Linked DNA regions of Aromatoleum aromaticum EbN1. The protein of the gene in region 2 interacts with the protein of the main gene of each other region in a pairwise test. Links are inferred from orthologs where the notes say so. Each region holds a gene or a part of one and is shown on either strand. Other genes may lie near its edges. The genes, in order: EBN1_RS19820, glnL and glnK.

Region 1 (6,627 bases), 1.7 Mb from region 2 along the record:
CGTCGTGCCGTCGAGCCAGCGGAACGTCAGCGAATGGGCGGCGGCGTGGCGCCTGTCCTGGCGGATTTTCTTGCGCTTTTCGTGATTCAGGCTGCCGAGAAAGTCGTTGAAATCCCGGTAACCCGCGTTGAACCAGTGGAACTGCACGCCTTGGCGGATCAGCAGGCCGGCTTCGCGCATCCATCCAGCCTCGGTTTCGGTGGGGAAAAGCACGTGCAGCGACGACAAACCGCTTTCCTCGGCCGACGCCAGCGTTGCCTGCAACAGCGCTTTGCGGCTTGTGGTGTCGCGGCCGAGCAGGCGCATCCCGGGCACCGGCGTGAACGGCACTGCCGCAAGCCACTTGGGATAGTAGGCGAGGCCATGGCGCGCATACGCCTCGGCCCACGCCCAGTCGAAGACGTATTCGCCGTACGAGTGGTGCTTCTCGTACAACGGCATCGCCGCGACCAGCTGCGGCCCTTCCCACAGCGTTGCGTGGCGCGGCAGCCAGCCGGTGCCCGCCCCGACGCAGCCCGTCGCCTCGAGGGCGGCGAGGAAGGCGTGCGACACGCAGACCTGTCCGTTGGTGAGCGCATCCCAGGCGGCGGGATCGATGCCGATCACATCATCGAAGCGGCGAAAGCGGTATGTCGGCACGTTGGCAGCCCGGTGGTGATCGAAGCGATCGGTGGGACCGCGGCCGGCGCGATTCGTTTGTCGCGTGCCGCAGCGTCCGCCCAGCTGCCCAATTATTGCGCAACTTCGTATTTTCCTTGCGGGCAGGGGATTTGTAGCGCTTGCTCACGTCTTATCCACAGCTTTCCCCACGCCCCCTGTGGGTGAAAAACGGCCGATCGAGTGGGGCTCGTGGTCCGCCGATTGCAGGCTGAAACGGTATAGTTGCGCCCATGGACAAAACGCTCGCTATCGCTGTCGCCCAGCTCAATTTTACCGTCGGCGACCTCACGGCCAATGCCGACCGGATCATCCGCGCTCTCGACCAGGCTCGCGCGGCTGGCGCCGACCTGTTGCTGACGCCTGAACTGGCGCTATCCGGCTATCCGCCCGAAGACCTGCTGTTGCGCCCGGATTTCTACCGCGCATGCAGCCGCGAAGTGGCACGCATCGCTTTGCACACCGACGGCATCACGCTGGTGCTCGGGCATCCGGAAGAGCGGCGCGACTGGCGCTACAACGCCGCGTCGGTGATTCGCGACGGCGAAGTCCTCGCCACCTATCACAAGCATCTGCTGCCGAACTACGAAGTGTTCGACGAGGAACGCTATTTCGACCGCGGCCTCGACGCGTGCGTGTTCGAACTGAACGGCGTGAAGCTCGGCGTCAATATCTGCGCCGACCTGTGGGAGTCGGGCCCGGCCGAACTGGTGCGTGCCGAAGGCGCGGAACTGCTGCTCGGCCTGAACGCATCGCCGTACCACATGAACAAGCTCGCGCGCCGCTACGAAGTGCTGCGCGGGCGCGTCGCCGACACCGGCCTGCCGGTGGTCTATTGCAACATGGTCGGCGGCCAGGACGAACTGGTGTTCGACGGCGCATCGTTCGCGCTCGACGCGGACGGCCAAGTCAGGTATCAGGCGGCTTCGTTCGAGGAGCGGCTCGACGTGCTGCATTTTCGCGGCGGACGCTGGGAGCCGGGCGAAATCGTTCCCGCACGGCCGATCGAGGAGGAAGTCTACGAAGCGCTCAAGACCGGTGTGCGCGACTACCTCGGCAAGAACGGTTTTCCCGGCGCGATCATCGGCCTGTCCGGCGGCATCGACTCCGCGCTGACGCTGTGCATCGCCGTCGACGCGCTCGGGCCGGAGCGGGTGCGTGCGGTGATGATGCCTTCGCCCTACACGGCGCAGATGAGCCTCGACGATTCGCGCGCACTGGTCGCGAACCTCGGCGTGCGCTACGACGAAATCCCGATCGAGCCGGCGATGAACACGTTCGCCGACCTGCTCGCCCGGCAGTTCGAGGGGCTGCCGGCGGACACCACCGAGGAAAACCTGCAGAGCCGCATCCGCGGCATGATCCTGATGGCGCTGTCGAACAAGACCGGCGCGATCGTGCTGACGACCGGCAACAAGAGCGAGATGGCAACCGGCTACGCGACGCTGTACGGCGACATGGCAGGCGGCTTCGCGGTGCTGAAGGACTTGTACAAGACTTTCGTGTTCCGCCTGTCGCGCTGGCGCAACACGGTCAGTCCGGTAATGCCCGAGAACATCATCACCCGGCCGCCGTCGGCCGAGCTCAAACCGGACCAGACCGACCAGGATTCGCTGCCGCCGTACGACGTGCTCGACGCGATCATCGAGGCCTACATGGAGCGTGACGAGTCGCCGCGCGAGATCATCGCGCGCGGCTTCCCCGAAGCCGACGTGAGGCGCACCGTCGCGATGCTCAAGCGCAACGAATACAAGCGCCGCCAGTCGCCGGTCGGCATCCGGGTGACGAGGCGCGGTTTCGGCAGGGACTGGCGTTATCCGATAACATCGCGCTATCAGGACGAATACTGACTGCGCAGGACCGAGCCGAATCGGCGTCCGCCAGCCCTCGAGGAGAAATTACATGAAGAAAATCGAAGCCGTCATCAAGCCGTTCAAGCTCGACGAGGTCCGTGAAGCGCTGTCCGAAGTCGGCATCGCTGGTCTGACCGTGTCGGAGGTCAAGGGCTTCGGCCGCCAGAAAGGCCACACCGAGTTGTATCGCGGCGCCGAGTACGTCGTTGATTTCCTGCCGAAAATCAAGGTCGAAATCGTCCTCGGCGACGACCTCGTGGACCAGGCGGTCGAAGCGATCATCAAGGCTGCGCGCACCGGCAAGATCGGCGACGGCAAGATCTTCGTCACGGCTGTCGAGCAGGTCGTGCGCATCCGCACCGGCGAAACGGACGAAGCCGCAATCTGATTGCTTCCTTCCGGCTTGCGGGCTGCGTTCACTCCTTCGGCGGATTGCCGGCCCTCAGCAGCACCAGCAGCGCTCCGGAGCCGCCTTTGTTCGGGCCGGCCTGGCAGAACGCGAGGATTTCCTCGCGTTGCGCGAGCCAGCCGCGCGACAGGTGCTTGAGGATCGACAGTTTGCCCGGTGACCCCAGCCCCTTGCCGTGAATCACCCGCACGCAGCGGCGCCCCTGCTGCAGGCTCGCCGCGAGAAAGCGTGCCAGCGCTTCGCGGGCGTCGTCCCGATTGTAGCCGTGCAGGTCCACTTCTCCCTGCAGCACCCAGCGCCCGCGGCGCAAGTCCATCAGCACGCGGCGTGGCAGGCCGGGGCGCAGGAAGATCGCCTCGTCCCCCATTTCCAGCCGGTCTTCGAGGCTCATCGGCGCGTCGAGCGATTCGCGCAACGCAGCCTGCTCGTCTTCGCTGTGCTTCAATGGCTCCGGGCGGGGCGGCGGAGGCTGCAGCTCGACCCGGTCGCGTGATTCGATCTGTCGGGCGCCGCGCACCGCATGACGGAAAAGCTCCGCCGGATCGAGCGCGTCGTGATCGGGCGGCAACAGCAGCGACGCCGGGTCCGTCTCGATGCGATGCCGGTCCTCGTCGCGCATGTGCAGTGGATACGGCGACGGACGGGCGCGACCGAGCTCCGCGTGACCGGTGTCGCGAAGCGGCGTCACGTCGCCGGTCGCCGAGCGAAAGAGCGCTGCGTCCTCGAGTCCATCGAGGGACGCGCGCACGGCGGGAGAGGGGGTGTCAGGTTCGAGCGGTTGCGGACGCGGTACCGGTGCCGGCTTCGGCGTCTCGATTTCCGCTCGTCCGCACCCTTTCGTGATTGGTGCGACATCCCGCACAGCCTCGCGGAACAGCGCCGGATCGTCATCGGCGGACGCGCCGGGGAGAACTCCGGCGGCCGTCGCGTCGCGGGTGTTTTTTGCCGCACCCGGGTGGGGCATCTCCGGCTTCGCAGGCTTTTGGCTGCTCGCGGCCGGTTTCAGCTTGCCGCGCAAGGCGGCAAGTTCTTCGAAGGCATGCGATGTTCGCCCGGTCCGGCTTCCCGGTTTCGGTGCAGCAGGGGGAAGCCGCCGGGTCATCGTCGTGCTCAGCCGGCGAGCGTGTCCAGGTAGCGCTCCGCATCGAGTGCGGCCATGCAGCCCGTGCCTGCGGATGTCACCGCCTGACGGTAGATGTGATCCTGCACGTCGCCCGCGGCGAACACGCCGGCCACGCTGGTCGCCGTGGCGTCGCCTTCGCGGCCGCCCTTGGTGATGATGTAGCCGTTTTCCATCTCGAGCTGGCCTTCGAAAATGTCGGTGTTCGGCTTGTGGCCGATCGCGATGAACACGCCCTGCAGCGCGACGTCGCGGGTCGCACCGGTATTCGCATCCCTGACCCGCATGCCGGTCACGCCGGTGTTGTCACCCAGCACTTCGTCGAGCGTCGAGTTGAGCGCGAGTTCGATCTTTCCGGCGGCGACTTTCTCCATCATCTTGTCGATGAGGATTTTCTCGGCGCGGAACTTCTCGCGGCGATGCACAACCGTGACTTTCTTCGCGATGTTGGCGAGGTACAACGCTTCTTCGACTGCCGTGTTGCCGCCGCCGATCACTGCAACGTCCTGGTTCTTGTAAAAAAAACCGTCGCAGGTCGCGCATGCGGAGACGCCGCGGCCGGAGAATTTCTCTTCGGACGGGAGGCCGAGATATTTCGCCGTCGCGCCGGTCGAGATGATCAGCGCGTCACAAGTGTATTCGCCGGCGTCGCCGACGAGCCGGAACGGTTTCTCGCCGAGCTTCACGGTGTGGATGTGATCGAAGACCATCTCGGTATTGAAGCGTTCGGCGTGCTTCTGGAAGCGGGCCATGAGGTCAGGCCCCATCACGCCATCGGCGTCCGCGGGCCAGTTGTCGACATCGGTCGTGGTCATCAGCTGACCGCCCTGCGCCAGTCCCGTGATCAGGACCGGATCGAGGTTGGCGCGGGCGGCGTACACTGCGGCCGTGTAACCGGCCGGGCCGGAGCCGAGGATGAGCAGGCGGGCGTGCTTGGTTGTCATAGCGTGATCTTCTTTCTGGTTGGCGACAGCGGGATTATAGCCGAGGGGTTTGTCCCGCCGATTCAATGATGTCCATAGTGCGGGACGATCGCGAAAAGCGTTTTTCATCAGTGCAGGTGCCTCATCGACGCCACGCGATGCTGGGGTTCGGTCGGGAAAGTCAATCGCGGATTCCGGTAAAATCAGTGATATTGTGCGTCGCCAGTTTTCCCGTTTTCTGATACGCCCGTTCGAGCACATTCCGGAGTCGCCATGACACAGCCCACCGCGGTTTCCACCACCGCCTTGAAGACCTTCTCGCTGTTTCAGGGCTTGTCCGACGACACCCTGGCCACGGTTTCCCGCTTGGCGATGATGCGCCGCATCCCGCGCGGGCAGAGCGTGGTGCATGCAGGCGAGCGCTGCGATTTTGTCTACCTGGTCCTGACGGGGAGCCTCAAGGTCGTCGTCAGCGACGAAGATGGCCGTGAGGTGATCCTGACGATTCTGGGGCAGGGCGAACTGTTCGGCGAGATGAGCATGTTCGGCGAGCAGCCGCGCTCGGCGACCGTCGTCGCGGTGATGCCTTCCGACCTCGTGATGATCGCGAAGAACGATTTTCGCACGATCCTGCAGGGCAACTTCGAAGTGGCCTGGCGCATCATGGCCAACCTCGCCGACCGCCTGCGCAGTGCCGATCGCAAGATCGAGAGCCTCGCGCTGATGGACGTCTACGGCCGCGTCGCGCGCCTGTTGCTCGAAATGTCGGAGGAAGTGAACGGGGCGGTGGTGGTGGTGCGCAAGATCACGAAGCAGGACATCGCGAAAATGATCGGGGCGTCGCGCGAGATGGTCAGCAGGGTCATGAAGGACCTCGCGGCGCAGGGGCTTATCGAGGAAACCGGCGCCGGCATCGTGCTGCGCGATCGCCTGCAGAGCGTCTGAATCGGGCGGGTCTGTTTCCCTTCGCAACAGCGGCAACGGCCGTTTTGACGGATCGCATATAATTACGCACCGTCGTTTCCCTTCGCCCTCAAGTTTCTCCTCATGTCGTCCCGCCTGTCCTCACGTTCCCAACCTTTGCCGGAAAAGATCTCGCTGCTGTTGCAGGAAGCCCGCTGGCTGATTCTCGGCGTGATGTCGCTGTACGTCGGCCTCGTGCTGCTCGGCTACAGCAAGGCCGATCCGGGCTGGTCGCACGCCGCCGAAGTGTCGCGTATCGCCAACCCGGGCGGGCGCTTTGGCGCGTGGCTCGCGGATCTGCTGTATTACCTGTTCGGCGTGTCCGCGTGGTGGTGGGTGGTTTTTCTCGGCTACGGGCTGGTGTGGGGCTTTCGCCGGCTGAAGCATGACCTGCGCCTCGACAGGCGGTCGTTCTTCATCGTTCTGGTGGGTTTCTTCGTCGTGCTGGTCGCGAGCAGCGCGCTCGAGTCGCTGCGTTTTCACTCGCACGGCGCAAGCATTCCGCTGGCGCCCGGCGGCCTCATCGGCATGGAACTCGGCGCCGCGGTGCAGCGTTATCTCGGCTTTACGGGCGGCACCCTGCTGCTGTTGGCGCTGTTCGCGTCCGGATTGAGTCTTTTCTCCGGGATCTCGTGGCTGTCGCTCGTCGAGCGGATCGGCACTTCGGTCGAACGCGGGTGCAGCACGCTTCGGCAGGCATGG
Region 2 (6,231 bases):
GAAGTCGACCGCATGCGCATCACGACCCACCCGGTCGAGTTCGACATGTACTACAGCCTCTGATCTGCGCATTACCCGGGTCACGGGAGGGACGGGCATTGCCCGTCCCTTTTTTATGAGGTCTAATCGCCGCCACCCGCCGGCGATCTTTCCGCACGGCCCATGCTTCCCCAATGGATTTCCTGCCAGCCCTCATGCTCGACATCCGCCTTTTCCCTGCCGTCCTCATTCTGGTCGCCACCGCGCCCGCGCATGCAAGCGTCTATAAATGCGTCGACAGCAGCGGCAGCGTCACCTACACCAACGACAGTACTTTCGCCCGCAGCTGCAAGGAACTGAGCGAAGACCAGCCCGTGTCGTCGATCCCTGCCCCGCCCCGCGCCCCCGCCTCGCAGCCGCGCGCGACACCGAGCGATTTCCCGCGCGTTACTCCCGAAGCGCAGCGCGCGCGCGACGGCACACGGCGCCAGGTGCTCGAGAAAGAGCTCCTCGTCGAGGAAACAGCGCTCGCCGAAGCCAAAAAAGCGCTCGTCGAGCAGGAGGCGATCCGGCTCGGCAACGAGCGCAACTACCAGAAGGTGCTCGACCGGCTGCAGCCCTACAAGGACAAGGTCGAACTGCACCAGCGCAATGTCGACGCACTGAAAAAGGAAATCGGCAACCTCAAGTAGCGAAGGGGCCTGGCGCGTTTTTTGCGAGACCTCTTCGGACTCCCCAGGACGCTTATGCCCGACCTACACCGCCCTTCGAACCCCGGCCCGTTCGCCGGTCTGGATCTGCTGTCTTCGGCGATCGTCCTCGTCGACGCCGAGCTCGTCATCCGCTACCTCAACGCAGGCGCCGAGAACCTTTTCGAAGTCAGCCAGCGTCGCCTGCTCGGACAGCCATTGTCGGCGCTGCTCGGCGAGCCGGCCGGGCTGAGGGCGGCGCTGCACAATGCGCTGCACAAGAACTGGAGCTACACGGGCCAGAACCTGAAGATCGCACGTTCCGACGCCGAGCCGCTTCACCTCGATTGCACCGTCAGCCCAGCCGAAGCCGTAGGCGTTCGCCTGCTGCTCGAATTCCGCCCGATCGACGCCCAGCTGCGTGTCGCACGCGAAGAGCAGCTCCTGCAGCAGCAACAGGCGAGCCGCGAGCTGATCCGCAACCTCGCGCACGAGATCAAGAACCCGCTCGGCGGCATCCGCGGCTCGGCGCAGCTGCTCGAACGCGAGCTGGGGGACCCGCAACTGCGCGAATACACTGAAGTCATCATCGCCGAAGCCGACCGGCTGCAGGACCTGATGAGCCGGCTGCTGACCTCGCACTGCATGATGCGTCCCGGGCAGCTCAACATCCACGACGTGCTCGAACGCGTGCGGCGCCTGATTCTTGCCGAGTTTCCCGAGCTCGCGGTGCGGCGCGACTACGACACCAGCTTGCCGGAGTTCACCGCCGACCGCGAACAACTGATCCAGGCGATTCTCAACATCGCGCGAAACGCCGCACAGGCGATGGGAGGCCGCGGGGAAATCCGCTTGCGCACGCGGGTCGCCCGGCAGGTCACGCTGGCGAAGCGGCGTTTCAAACTGGCACTGGAATTGCAAGTGATCGACAACGGCCCCGGCATTCCGGAAGAGATCCGCGACAAGATCTTCTATCCACTGGTCTCGGGGCGGGAAGGCGGGAGCGGACTGGGCCTGTCGCTGGCCCAGAGCTTCATTGAGCAGCATCAGGGAATGATCGAGGTCGACAGCCGTCGCGGGCGGACCTGCTTCACTATCCTGCTGCCGATTACCGACCGTGCGTGAGGATTACGATCAGGCACGATCGCACCAAAAAAGTGCATGACTGATGAACACCGTCTGGATCGTCGATGATGACCGCTCCATCCGCTGGGTGATCGAAAAAGCCCTCAGCCGCGAAAACATTTCGCACCGCAGCTTTGCCTCGGCGGGCGAAGCGCTCACGGCGCTGGAAACCGCGCCCCACCCCCCGAAAGTGCTGGTTTCGGATATCCGCATGCCCGGCGAATCAGGCCTCGGGCTGCTGCAGCGCGTGAAAACCCTGCACCCGCACCTGCCGGTCATCATCATGACCGCTTACTCCGACCTCGAAAGCGCGGTCTCGGCATTCCAGGGCGGAGCATTCGAATATCTGCCCAAGCCCTTCGACGTCGACCAGGCGGTGGCCCTCGTGCAGCGTGCGATCGCCCAGAACGCGCACCAGCAGGGCGCACCGGAGGAGGCGACCGTCGCGCCCGAAATCCTCGGCCAGGCACCTTCGATGCAGGAAGTGTTTCGCGCGATCGGCCGCCTCGCACAGTCGCACGCGACGGTGCTGATCAACGGCGAATCGGGCACCGGCAAGGAACTGGTCGCGCGCGCGCTGCATCGCCACAGTCCCCGCCGTGACGCCCCGTTCATCGCGATCAACACTGCAGCGATCCCGCGCGACCTGCTCGAATCGGAACTTTTCGGCCATGAGCGCGGCGCCTTCACCGGCGCGGCTGCGCAACGCCGCGGGCGTTTCGAACAGGCCGATGGCGGCACGCTGTTCCTCGACGAGATCGGCGACATGCCCGCCGAACTGCAGACCCGCCTGCTGCGAGTGCTGTCGGACAATCATTTCTACCGCGTCGGCGGCCACCAGCCGGTTCGCGCCAACGTGCGCGTCATCGCCGCGACGCACCAGCACCTCGAAGACCGCGTGCGGCAGGGGCTGTTTCGCGAGGACCTGTTCCACCGCCTCAACGTCATCCGCCTGCGCCTGCCGCCGATGCGCGAGCGCCGCGAGGACATCCCCATCCTGGTGCGGCATTTCCTGCAGAAAAGTGCGCAGGATCTCGGCGTCGAGCCCAAGCGCGTTTCCGAACCGGCGCTGAAGTACCTGCAGGCTCTACCTTTCCCCGGCAACGTCCGGCAGCTCGAGAACCTGTGCCACTGGCTGACGGTGATGGCGCCGGGACAGACCATCGAGGTCGCCGACCTGCCGCCCGAAATGCGCGACCGGCCCGAGCGCGAGATGCCCGTCGCCTGGGTCGATGGACTCGCCGTCGAGGCGGACCGCCTGATCGCGACTTCCCCCGGCGAGGTCTTCGACCGCCTGACGCGCGAATTCGAACGCACGCTGATCCGCCGCGCCCTGACGGCCACTGGCGGACGGCGCATCGACGCGGCGCTGCTGCTCGGCATCGGCCGGAACACGATCACGCGCAAGATCCAGGAACTCGGGATGGAGGACCATCGGCATCCGCCGGCGAGCGAAAACGCTTCCAGCTAACGCGCGAGGCCGAAGAAACTCCCCTGCGACTGCGCCCCACGCTCGTGCGCGACCGTCCAATATCGGATAATGCCGGCTTTCACCCACGACACGGGAAAACCGGCTTGACTGCCCCGACCACCGAACAGCCCTTCACTGCCGCAGCGATCGCCGCGCCGCTCGGAACGCTCGCGAGTGCGTTCGACGTGCGACTCCTGGGTGAATGTGCCTCCACGAACAGCGAACTCATCGATGCGCCCCCAGCCGACGACGGCCGGATTCCCGTCGTCGTCGCGGATCGCCAGACCGCCGGTCGCGGCCGGCGCGGGCGGCTGTGGCAGTCCTGGCCCGGCGGCAGCCTGACTTTCTCGGCGCTGTGGCGCTTTCAACCGGGTGCGCCGGTGCCTGCCGGACTGTCGCTGGTGGCCGGCCTTGCCGTCGTCCGGGCGCTCGAGAAGCTCGGCGTCGAGGGGCTGCAGTTGAAGTGGCCGAACGACGTGCTGGTGCATGGCGACAAGCTCGCCGGCATTCTCGTCGAACTGCTGCCGGGCCGCGCCCGCACCCCGGCAGCGGTTGTCGGAATCGGCCTGAACCTGCGACTGCCCGCCGGCACTTCGATCCCGGACCAGCCAGGCGTCACCGATCTTGCCGCGCACCTGGCCGAGCTGCCCGATCGCAGCGCGCTGCTCGCTTCGCTGCTCGCCGAATTGCACGCGCTGTTCGAGACTTACGCCGCAGCCGGCTTTCCGGCGCTGCGCGGCGCCTGGCAGCAACGCAACGCGTTCGCCGACCTGCCGGTGCGCGTCAGCGGCGAAGGCCGCGAACTTGACGGCATCTGCGCAGGCGTCGATGAAGACGGCGCGCTGCTGATCCGCAGTGACGACGGGCTGGTGCGCATCCTCTCCGGCGAAGTGTCGCTGCGAGTCCGGCAGTGATCCTGCTGATCGACGCGGGCAACACCCGCATCAAGTGGGGCGTGATCCGGGGAGAGGCCTGGATCGCCGAAGGGGCCCTTATCCACGCCGAAGTCGCCGCGCTGGGCGATATCGTGGCGGCTCATCCCGGTCTGCGCCGGGTCGTCGGCACGAACGTCGCCGGCGCCGACATCGCCGCCGCAATTGCTGCCGCATTGCGCGGTGTCGGTAGCGCGCCGCAGTGGATCCACGCCTCGGCGGAGCGCTGCGGCGTGCGCAACCGTTACGACAATCCCGCACAGCTCGGCGCCGACCGGTGGGTCGCGCTGATCGGCGCCCGCGCGCTGCACCGCGCGGCCTGCCTCGTCGTCAACGCCGGCACGGCGACGACCGTCGACGTCCTCGCCGCGTCGGGCGACTTCGACGGCGGAATCATCTTGCCGGGAGAAGACCTGATGCGTCGCGCACTCGCCGGCAACACTGCCCAGCTGCCGTTTGCCGAAGGGCGCTACGTCGGTGCGCCGCGCAATACGGCCGACGCGATCGTCTCCGGCTGCCGCAACGCGCAGGCCGGAGCGATCGAACGGATGTTCCGCCAGATCGCGCACCTGCCCGGCGCCCGCTGCCTGCTCAGCGGAGGCGCCGCGCCGCAGCTCGAAGAACTACTTGGCATCCCTTTTTCGCGCGTCGACAATCTCGTCCTGAAAGGGCTCGCAGTCGTCGCGCGCGAGGACGCAGCCGCATGAGCGTCCCTCGCAGCAATCCGATATTCCTTTCTGTGCATTCAACGGAGCAGACAACGTGACCGAACCGACCCGCATCCTGCTGGAAGAAAACGAGATCCCGACGCACTGGTACAACGTCGTCGCGGACATGCCGCACGCGCCGGCGCCATCGCTCGGCGCGGACGGCAAGCCGGTCAGCCCGGAGCAGATGATGGCGATCTTCCCGACGCAAATCCTCGAGCAGGAGCTGAGCGCCGAGCGCTGGATTCCGATCCCCGACGAAGTGCGCGAGACCTACAAGATCTGGCGCCCCAGCCCGCTGATGCGGGCGGTGCGGCTCGAACGGGCACTCGGCACTCCGGCGAAGATCTTCTTCAAGAACGAAGGCGTCTCGCCGGCAGGTTCGCACAAGCCGAATTCGGCAGTGCCGCAGGCCTTTTACAACAGGCAGGCCGGGATCAAGCGCCTGGCGACCGAAACCGGCGCCGGCCAGTGGGGCTCGTCGATCGCCTTTGCCGGGCAGATGTTCGGCCTCGAAGTGCGTGTCTACATGGTGAAGGTCAGCTACCATCAGAAACCGTACCGCCGGCTGATGATGCAGACGTGGGGCGCCGAAGTGTTCGCCAGCCCGTCCGAGCTGACGCAAACCGGGCGCGACGCGCTCGCAAAGGACCCGGACAACCAGGGCTCGCTCGGCCTCGCGATCTCGGAAGCGGTCGAGGAAGCCGCCAGCCGCAGCGACACGAACTACACGCTCGGCTCGGTGCTCAACCACGTGCTGCTGCACCAGAGCATCATCGGCCTCGAAGCGAAGAAGCAGTTCGACAAGATCGGCCTCTATCCCGACGTCGTCCTCGGCCCCTGCGGCGGCGGTTCGAGCTTCGGCGGCATCGCGTTCCCGTTCCTTGCCGACAAGGCGGCCGGCGACAAGCGCGCGCAGAATCTGCGCTGCGTCGCGGTCGAGCCGAATTCCTGCCCGACGCTGACGAAAGGCGAGTACGCCTACGACTTCGGCGACGCGTCCGGCTTCACGCCGATGATGAAGATGTACACGCTGGGCCACGATTTCATGCCCCCGGGCATTCACGCCGGAGGCTTGCGCTACCACGGCGACTCGCCGCTGGTCTCGCAGCTCTACCACGAAGGGCTGCTCGAAGCCGTCGCCGTGCCCCAGCTCGCGACTTTCGAAGCCGGCGTGCTGTTCGCGCGCACCGAAGGCATCATTCCGGCGCCCGAATCGTGCCACGCGATTCGCGCCGCGATCGACGAAGCGATCAAGTGCAAGGAAACCGGCGAACCCAAGACGATCCTGTTCAACCTGACAGGCCACGGTCACTTCGACATGAGCT
Region 3 (6,481 bases), 550 kb from region 2 along the record:
ACGGCGGCATCGCGAACGCCGCCGAGCCGTGGCGGATTCCGGACGTCGCCAGCCTACCGAAAGTCGAGGTGAGCTATCGCACCGATCCGGAAGGCTTCCAGCCGTACGCGCGCGACGAGAACCTCGCGCGCGCCTGGGTGCGCCCCGGCACGCCGGGCATGGAGCACCGCGTCGGCGGCCTGGAAAAGGACTTCCTCACCGGCAACATCTCGCACGATCCGCTGAACCACCAGCGCATGGTCGACGTGCGCGCCGCGAAAGTCGCCGGCACCGCGCAGGACATCCCGCCGACGACGGTCGAGGGGCCGGCCTCCGGGGACCTGCTCGTCATCGGCTGGGGCAGCACCTACGGCACGATCGCGCAGGCGCGCGAGAAGGCGGAGGCCGACGGCCGCTCGGTCGCGCATGTCCATCTGCGCCACCTGAACCCGCTGCCGCCGGACCTCGGCGACCTGCTCGCGCGCTACAAGACCGTGCTGGTGCCGGAACTCAACATGGGGCAACTCTCGAAGCTGCTGCGCGAACGCTACTTGTGCGACGTCGTGCCGCTGAACAAGGTGCAGGGCAAGCCCTTCAAGGTCAGCGAAATCCATGACCGCATCCTCGAACTGAGCTGACGCACGCGCCGCATCGCGTCCACGAGCCCCATCGTTACAGGAAGATCATCATGAACGACATGTCCGCACCCGTCGCACTGACGAAAAAAGACTTCGAATCGAACCAGGATGTGCGCTGGTGTCCCGGTTGCGGCGACTACGCCGTCCTCGCGCAGATCCAGAAGCTCTTGCCGACGCTCGGCATCCCGCGCGAGAACTTCGCTTTCATCTCGGGCATCGGCTGCTCGAGCCGCTTCCCGTACTACATGGACACGTACGGGATGCACAGCATCCACGGGCGCGCGCCGGCAATCGCGAGCGGGCTGAAGCTCGCCCGGCCCGAGCTGTCGGTGTGGGTCGTCACCGGCGACGGCGATGCGCTCGCGATCGGCGGCAACCACTTCATCCATGCGATGCGCCGCAACGTCGACCTGAAGATCATCCTGCTCAACAACCGCATCTACGGCCTGACGAAAGGCCAGTATTCGCCGACTTCCGAAATGGGCAAGAAGACCAAGAGCACGCCGCTCGGCAGCATCGACCGCCCGTTCTCCCCGGTCGCGCTCGCGCTCGGCGCCGGAGCGACTTTCGTCGCCCGCTCGGTCGACACCGACCTGCCGCATCTCGCGTCGGTGCTCGCGCGCGCGGCAGCGCACAGGGGCACCGCGTTCGTCGAAATCCTGCAGAACTGCATCGTGTTCAACGACGGCGCGTATTCGACACTGACCGACAAGGCGACCCGCGACGACGCGCGCGTGATCCTCGAGGACGGCAAGCCGCTGGTGTTCGGCAAGGCGCGCGACCGCGGCATCCGCTTGCGCGGCATGGAGCCGGAAGTCGTGACGCTCGGCGAAGGCGGTGTCGCCGAGAGCGAGCTCGTCGTGCATGACGAGAAAGCGGCGCACAGCGGCCTCGCGTTCTTCCTGTCGCAGTTCGACACGCCCGACCTGCCGGTCCCGCTGGGGGTATTCCGTTCAGTGCGCACGCCCAGCTACGACGAGCTCAACGCGCAGCTGCACGCTGACGCGCGGGCGAAAAAAGGCGACGGCCGCCTCGCCGATCTGCTGCAAGGCGGCGAGACCTGGACGATCGCGTAAGCGCGCTGCGGCGCAGCCGAAAACGCGGAAGGAGGCGCAAGCCTCCTTTCTTTTTTTGCCGACCACAGACGAAAAACGGGCGCCCCGCGACGGGGCGCCCGTCCAGTGGCCGGGGAAGAGGAGGGAACCCCGGCCGTGAAGCTCAGTGGTGGTACGCCGTCTCGCCGTGGGCGCTGACGTCGAGCCCCTGGCGTTCCTCCTCTTCGGGCACCCGCAGCCCGACGAGGATGTCGGCGACCTTGTAGGCGATCACCGCGACGACCGCCGACCACGCGATCGTGATCAATACACTATAGGTCTGGATCCAGACTTGGCCAGCGATCGAGAAGTCCTCGGCGCCGGTGCCGCCGAGCGACGGGGCGGTGAACACCCCGGTCAGGATCGCGCCGAGGATGCCGCCGACGCCATGCACGCCGAACACGTCGAGCGCGTCGTCCGCGCCGAGCATGCGCTTCAAGCCATTGACGCCCCACAGGCAGACGAAGCCGGCGAGCAGGCCGATGACGATCGCGCCCATCGGCCCGACCGAGCCGCACGCCGGCGTGATCGCGACGAGACCGGCAACGGCACCCGACGCTGCGCCGAGCATCGACGGCCGGCCCTTGAACAGCGCCTCGCCGAGCGACCATGCGAGCACTGCGGCGGCGGTCGCGACGAGCGTGTTGATGAATGCCAGCGCGGCACCTGACGTCGCTTCGAGGTTCGAGCCGGCGTTGAAGCCGAACCAGCCCACCCACAGCATCGACGCGCCGACCATCGTCAGCGTCAGTGAATGCGGCGTCAGCGCTTCGCGGCCGAAGCCGATCCGTTTGCCGACCATGTACGCGCCGACGAGACCCGCCACCCCGGCGTTGATGTGCACCACCGTACCGCCGGCGAAGTCGAGCGCGCCGTCATCGAGCAGCATGCCGCCGGGGCCCCACACCATGTGGCAGATCGGCAGGTAGCACAGCGTGAACCAGATCACCGAGAAGATCAGCACCGCGGAGAACTTCATCCGCTCGGCGAACGCACCGACGACCAGCGCTCCGGTGATGCCCGCGAACGTGGCCTGGAACGCGACGAACGCGAATTCGGGCAGCTTGACGTTGTCGGTGAAAGTGTCGGCGAGCGTGTCGATCGTCACGCCGGACAGGAACAGCTTGTCGAGCGAGCCGATGAACGGCGCTCCTTCAGTGAACGCGAGCGAATAGCCATAGAACACCCACAGCACCGCGATCAGCGAGAACACGACCATCACCTGCATCAGCACCGACAGCATGTTCTTCGAGCGCACCAGGCCGCCGTAGAACAGCGCGAGGCCCGGCAGCGCCATGAACAGCACGAGCAGGGTCGACGTCATGATCCACGCGACGTCGCCTTTCTCGACGATCGGCGCTGCGGCGGCGGCCTCGACGGCAGGTGCGACGGCTGTTGCAGCTTCCTGGGCGAGCGCGCTGCCGCCAGCGAGCCCGAGCGCAAGTGCGGCGGGCAGCAATGCGTAGAGTTTCTTCATGTTTTTTTCTCCGTTACAGCGCGTCGGGACCGGTTTCGCCGGTGCGGATGCGGATGGCCTGTTCGAGATCGAAAACGAAGATCTTGCCGTCCCCGATCTTGCCGGTCGCGGCCGATTTTTCGATCGCCTCGATCGCCTGATCGAGCAGATCGGGGCGGATCGCGGCCTCGATCTTCACTTTAGGCAGAAAATCGACGACGTACTCCGCGCCGCGATACAGCTCGGTGTGGCCTTTCTGGCGGCCGAAACCCTTGACTTCGGTGACGGTGATACCCTGCACGCCGATCGCCGAGAGCGCTTCACGCACTTCGTCGAGCTTGAACGGCTTGATGATGGCAGTGACGAATTTCATGGTCTTTCCTTTCAGTCGGGCGGGACGTGCCCGCGGCAGCGGTGGGGGTTCAGAAGGTCCGGCTCAATGAGAGGATCAGGCGCTCCTCGGCGAGGTCGACGTCGTCGAGGTCGGTATCGACGTAGTGCAGGCCGAGCGTGAAGTCGCCGACGGCCTTCGTCGCGCCGATCTTCCAGTCGGTGTACGAATCGGCCGGGCCTGTGACGACCTGGCGGCCGACGTGCGCGCTCAGCGCGAGGCCGGGCATCACTTCGTGGCTCGCCGTCAGGTCGAGGTACTTGCTGTGGTCCGAGCCGGGCGTGCCGAAGAGATCGGTGAAGGCATGGGAATACTTGAACGTCAGGAATTCCCAGCTCAGCCCGACGTAGCCTTCGAGAGTGTCCGGCTTCGACAGCCCGGTGTCGCGCCGCCACGAGCGGTCGAAGTCGCCCGGGTAGTAGTACTGCAGCAGGCCGACATCGAGGCCGAGCGCGCCGAACACGGTCCGGTAGCCGCCGTACACATCCAGTTCGAGGCTGTTGCCGGACGACGAAGTCGTTTCGGCGTCGCGCAGCCACGAGACGTTCGTGCCCCAGACGCCGGCATAGAAGCCGCTGTCGTGGGCGTAGTCGACCCCGCCTTGCAGCGCCGGGCGTTCATCGGTCTGGCTGATGCCGCGGTACGCATAGTCGGTGACCAGGCTGACGTTCGCAGTGAAGGGACCGTCGGCGGCGAGGACGGAACCCGCGCCAAGGACCGGCATGATGGTGAAGAGGGCGGCGGCGATTGTGCTCTTGCGCATTGCATGCTCCTTCAGGAGGGGAATTATCTGGCAGTGCACCACAAGCACGATCAATGCCATGTCGTGGATGTGTCCTGCAACAATATGATTATCAAATGAATTCTCCAGATCCATGGTCTGCGTGAAGGGGGTTTTGGTGCAAGCTGCAACGCCTCTGCTTTTCGTGATGCACCGGAACGGTGCGGCTGACGCACGATGGTGCATCGCGGCTCCTTTGCTGCCTACGGGCTGAAATCGACCGTGATAAACTGGCTGTCCCCATCACAACCGCCGCACAGGTGCCGCCATGCCCGGTCCCCGCATCCTCGATGAACTCGGCGCCAAGCTTTCCGAAATTGCCGCGAGCAATCCGGCGCGCGATTTCGAGAAAAACGCCAAAGCCCTGCTCGGCAGCGCCTTCAGCAAGCTCGATCTGGTCACTCGCGAGGAATTCGACGTGCAGCGTGAAATGCTCGCCCATACGCGGCAGAAACTCGCCGAACTCGAAGACCGTGTTGCCGCGCTGGAATCCGAGCTGACGCGCGTACGCACTGAAAACGACGCCGACTGAAGCCGCAACGCGCTCCCGTCGCAGCCACATCATCCGGCGCAACGCGGTTGCGCCGAATCCATCTAGGCGTTTGTCATCGACGCCGTCTCCGGTAGACTGCTCCCAGTCCATCCCGGAGACTTCGATGTCGCTGGCTCTCATACGTACCCGCGCGCTGGTCGGCCTCGCCGCACCGGAAGTGACGGTCGAAGTCCACCTCGCCAACGGCCTGCCTGCTTTCAACCTCGTCGGGCTCGCCGACACCGAGGTGCGCGAGGCGCGCGATCGCGTGCGGGCCGCGATCGTCACGTCGCAGTTCGAGTTCCCGCAGCGTCGCATCACCGTCAACCTCGCCCCCGCCGACCTGCCGAAAGAGGGCGGGCGCTTCGACCTGCCGATCGCGCTGGGCATCCTCGCGGCATCCGGCCAGATCGATGCGGGCGCGCTTTCGCGACACGAGTTCGTCGGCGAACTGTCGCTGAATGGCGCACTGCGCCCGGTGCGTGGCGCGCTCGCGGTGGCGCTCGAAACCGCTCGTGAAGGCCGCACGCTGGTGCTGCCGGTCGCCAACGCGGACGAGGCGGCGCTTGCGGAGGATGCGAGCGTGCTGGCCGCGGCGAGCCTGCTCGCGGTGTGCGGGCACCTGAACGGGCGTGCCGTGCTTCCGCCTCACCTGCCTCCGCTGCGTAGCCGGAGCGGGCCGCCCGAGGCCGATCTCGCCGAAGTCAAGGGACAGCTTCAGGCGCGCCGCGCGCTCGAAGTCGCCGCGGCCGGACAGCATTCGCTGTTGCTGTTCGGGCCCCCGGGAACCGGCAAGTCGATGCTCGCACGGCGCCTGCCCGGGCTGCTGCCGCCGATGGAGCAGGCCGAAGCGATCGAGAGCGCGGCGATCCAGTCGATCGAAGGCTCGTTCGACGTGCGGCACTGGGGACGCCGCCCGTATCGCGCGCCGCACCACTCGGCCTCCGCGCCGGCGCTCGTCGGCGGCGGCGCCGATCCGCGGCCGGGCGAGATCAGCCTCGCGCACCACGGCGTGCTGTTTCTCGACGAACTGCCCGAATTCGACCGGCGCGTGCTCGAGGCACTGCGCGAGCCGCTCGAAACGGGTCTCGTCACCGTGTCGCGCGCCCGGCGCCGCGCGGAATTCCCCGCCCGCTTCCAGCTCGTCGCGGCGATGAACCCCTGTCCGTGCGGCCATGCCGGCAGCGCCCGCTGCCGCTGCTCGCCGGACCAGATCGCGCGCTACCGCGGCAAGCTGTCGGGCCCGCTGCTCGATCGCATCGATGTCATCATCGAAGTGCCGCTGCTCGACCAGGCCGAGATGCTCGCGCAACCCGCTGGCGAATCGAGCGAAGCGGTGCGCTCACGCGTCGAGCGTGCGTGGGCGTGCCAACGCGAGCGCCAGAATGAGCCGAACAGCCGCTTAGCGGCGGGCCGCGTGGACGCGTTGTGCGCGCCCGACGCCGAAGGCCGCAAGCTCCTGGCCCACGCGATCGAGCGGTTGAACCTGTCGGCGCGGGGTTATCATCGCATCCTGAAAGTCGCCCGCACGATCGCCGATCTGGCCGATGCCGACGCCATCGGTCCGGCGCATCTGGCCGAGGCGATCCAGTATCGACGCGGGCTGGACA

The links.
Region 1: the proteins of glnL (region 2) and EBN1_RS19820 interact in binary tests that used the Escherichia coli proteins (3 or more experiments, as listed by UniProt). The link is inferred for Aromatoleum aromaticum EbN1 from one-to-one orthologs.
Region 3: the proteins of glnL (region 2) and glnK interact in binary tests that used the Escherichia coli proteins (3 or more experiments, as listed by UniProt). The link is inferred for Aromatoleum aromaticum EbN1 from one-to-one orthologs.

Annotation. Positions count from the first base shown.
Region 1 is NC_006513.1:4,161,459-4,168,085, reverse strand. What follows is about bases 1,275-4,228. They hold EBN1_RS19820 (P-II family nitrogen regulator), read left to right. Parts: upstream 1,275-2,559; coding sequence 2,560-2,898; downstream 2,899-4,228. Other genes in these bases: trxB (thioredoxin-disulfide reductase), read right to left, coding at 4,030-4,228; EBN1_RS19815 (Smr/MutS family protein), read right to left, coding at 2,927-3,883; EBN1_RS19825 (NAD+ synthase), read left to right, coding at 1,275-2,507. In the rest of the region: EBN1_RS19830 (GNAT family N-acetyltransferase), read right to left, coding at 1-639; more of EBN1_RS19825, read left to right, coding at 891-1,274; more of trxB, read right to left, coding at 4,229-4,983; EBN1_RS19805 (Crp/Fnr family transcriptional regulator), read left to right, coding at 5,236-5,907; EBN1_RS19800 (DNA translocase FtsK), read left to right, coding at 6,010-6,627. UniProt on the Escherichia coli protein: P-II indirectly controls the transcription of the glutamine synthetase gene (glnA). P-II prevents NR-II-catalyzed conversion of NR-I to NR-I-phosphate, the transcriptional activator of GlnA. When P-II is uridylylated to P-II-UMP, these events are reversed.
Region 2 is NC_006513.1:2,424,878-2,431,108, reverse strand. What follows is about bases 1-2,759. They hold glnL (nitrogen regulation protein NR(II)), read left to right. Parts: upstream 1-725; coding sequence 726-1,793; downstream 1,794-2,759. Other genes in these bases: ntrC (nitrogen regulation protein NR(I)), read left to right, coding at 1,837-2,759; EBN1_RS11595 (DUF4124 domain-containing protein), read left to right, coding at 195-671; glnA (type I glutamate--ammonia ligase), read left to right, coding at 1-63. In the rest of the region: more of ntrC, read left to right, coding at 2,760-3,264; EBN1_RS11580 (biotin--[acetyl-CoA-carboxylase] ligase), read left to right, coding at 3,369-4,178; EBN1_RS11575 (type III pantothenate kinase), read left to right, coding at 4,175-4,903; EBN1_RS11570 (TrpB-like pyridoxal phosphate-dependent enzyme), read left to right, coding at 4,959-6,231.
Region 3 is NC_006513.1:1,879,257-1,885,737, forward strand. Bases 1,872-4,679 are described here. They hold glnK (P-II family nitrogen regulator), read right to left. Parts: upstream 3,541-4,679; coding sequence 3,202-3,540; downstream 1,872-3,201. Other genes in these bases: EBN1_RS08855 (ammonium transporter), read right to left, coding at 1,872-3,188; EBN1_RS08865 (TorF family putative porin), read right to left, coding at 3,590-4,321; EBN1_RS08870 (accessory factor UbiK family protein), read left to right, coding at 4,608-4,679. In the rest of the region: EBN1_RS08845 (2-oxoacid:acceptor oxidoreductase subunit alpha), read left to right, coding at 1-617; EBN1_RS08850 (2-oxoacid:ferredoxin oxidoreductase subunit beta), read left to right, coding at 668-1,693; more of EBN1_RS08855, read right to left, coding at 1,836-1,871; more of EBN1_RS08870, read left to right, coding at 4,680-4,871; EBN1_RS08875 (YifB family Mg chelatase-like AAA ATPase), read left to right, coding at 4,996-6,481. UniProt on the Escherichia coli protein: Involved in the regulation of nitrogen metabolism. Regulates the activity of its targets by protein-protein interaction in response to the nitrogen status of the cell.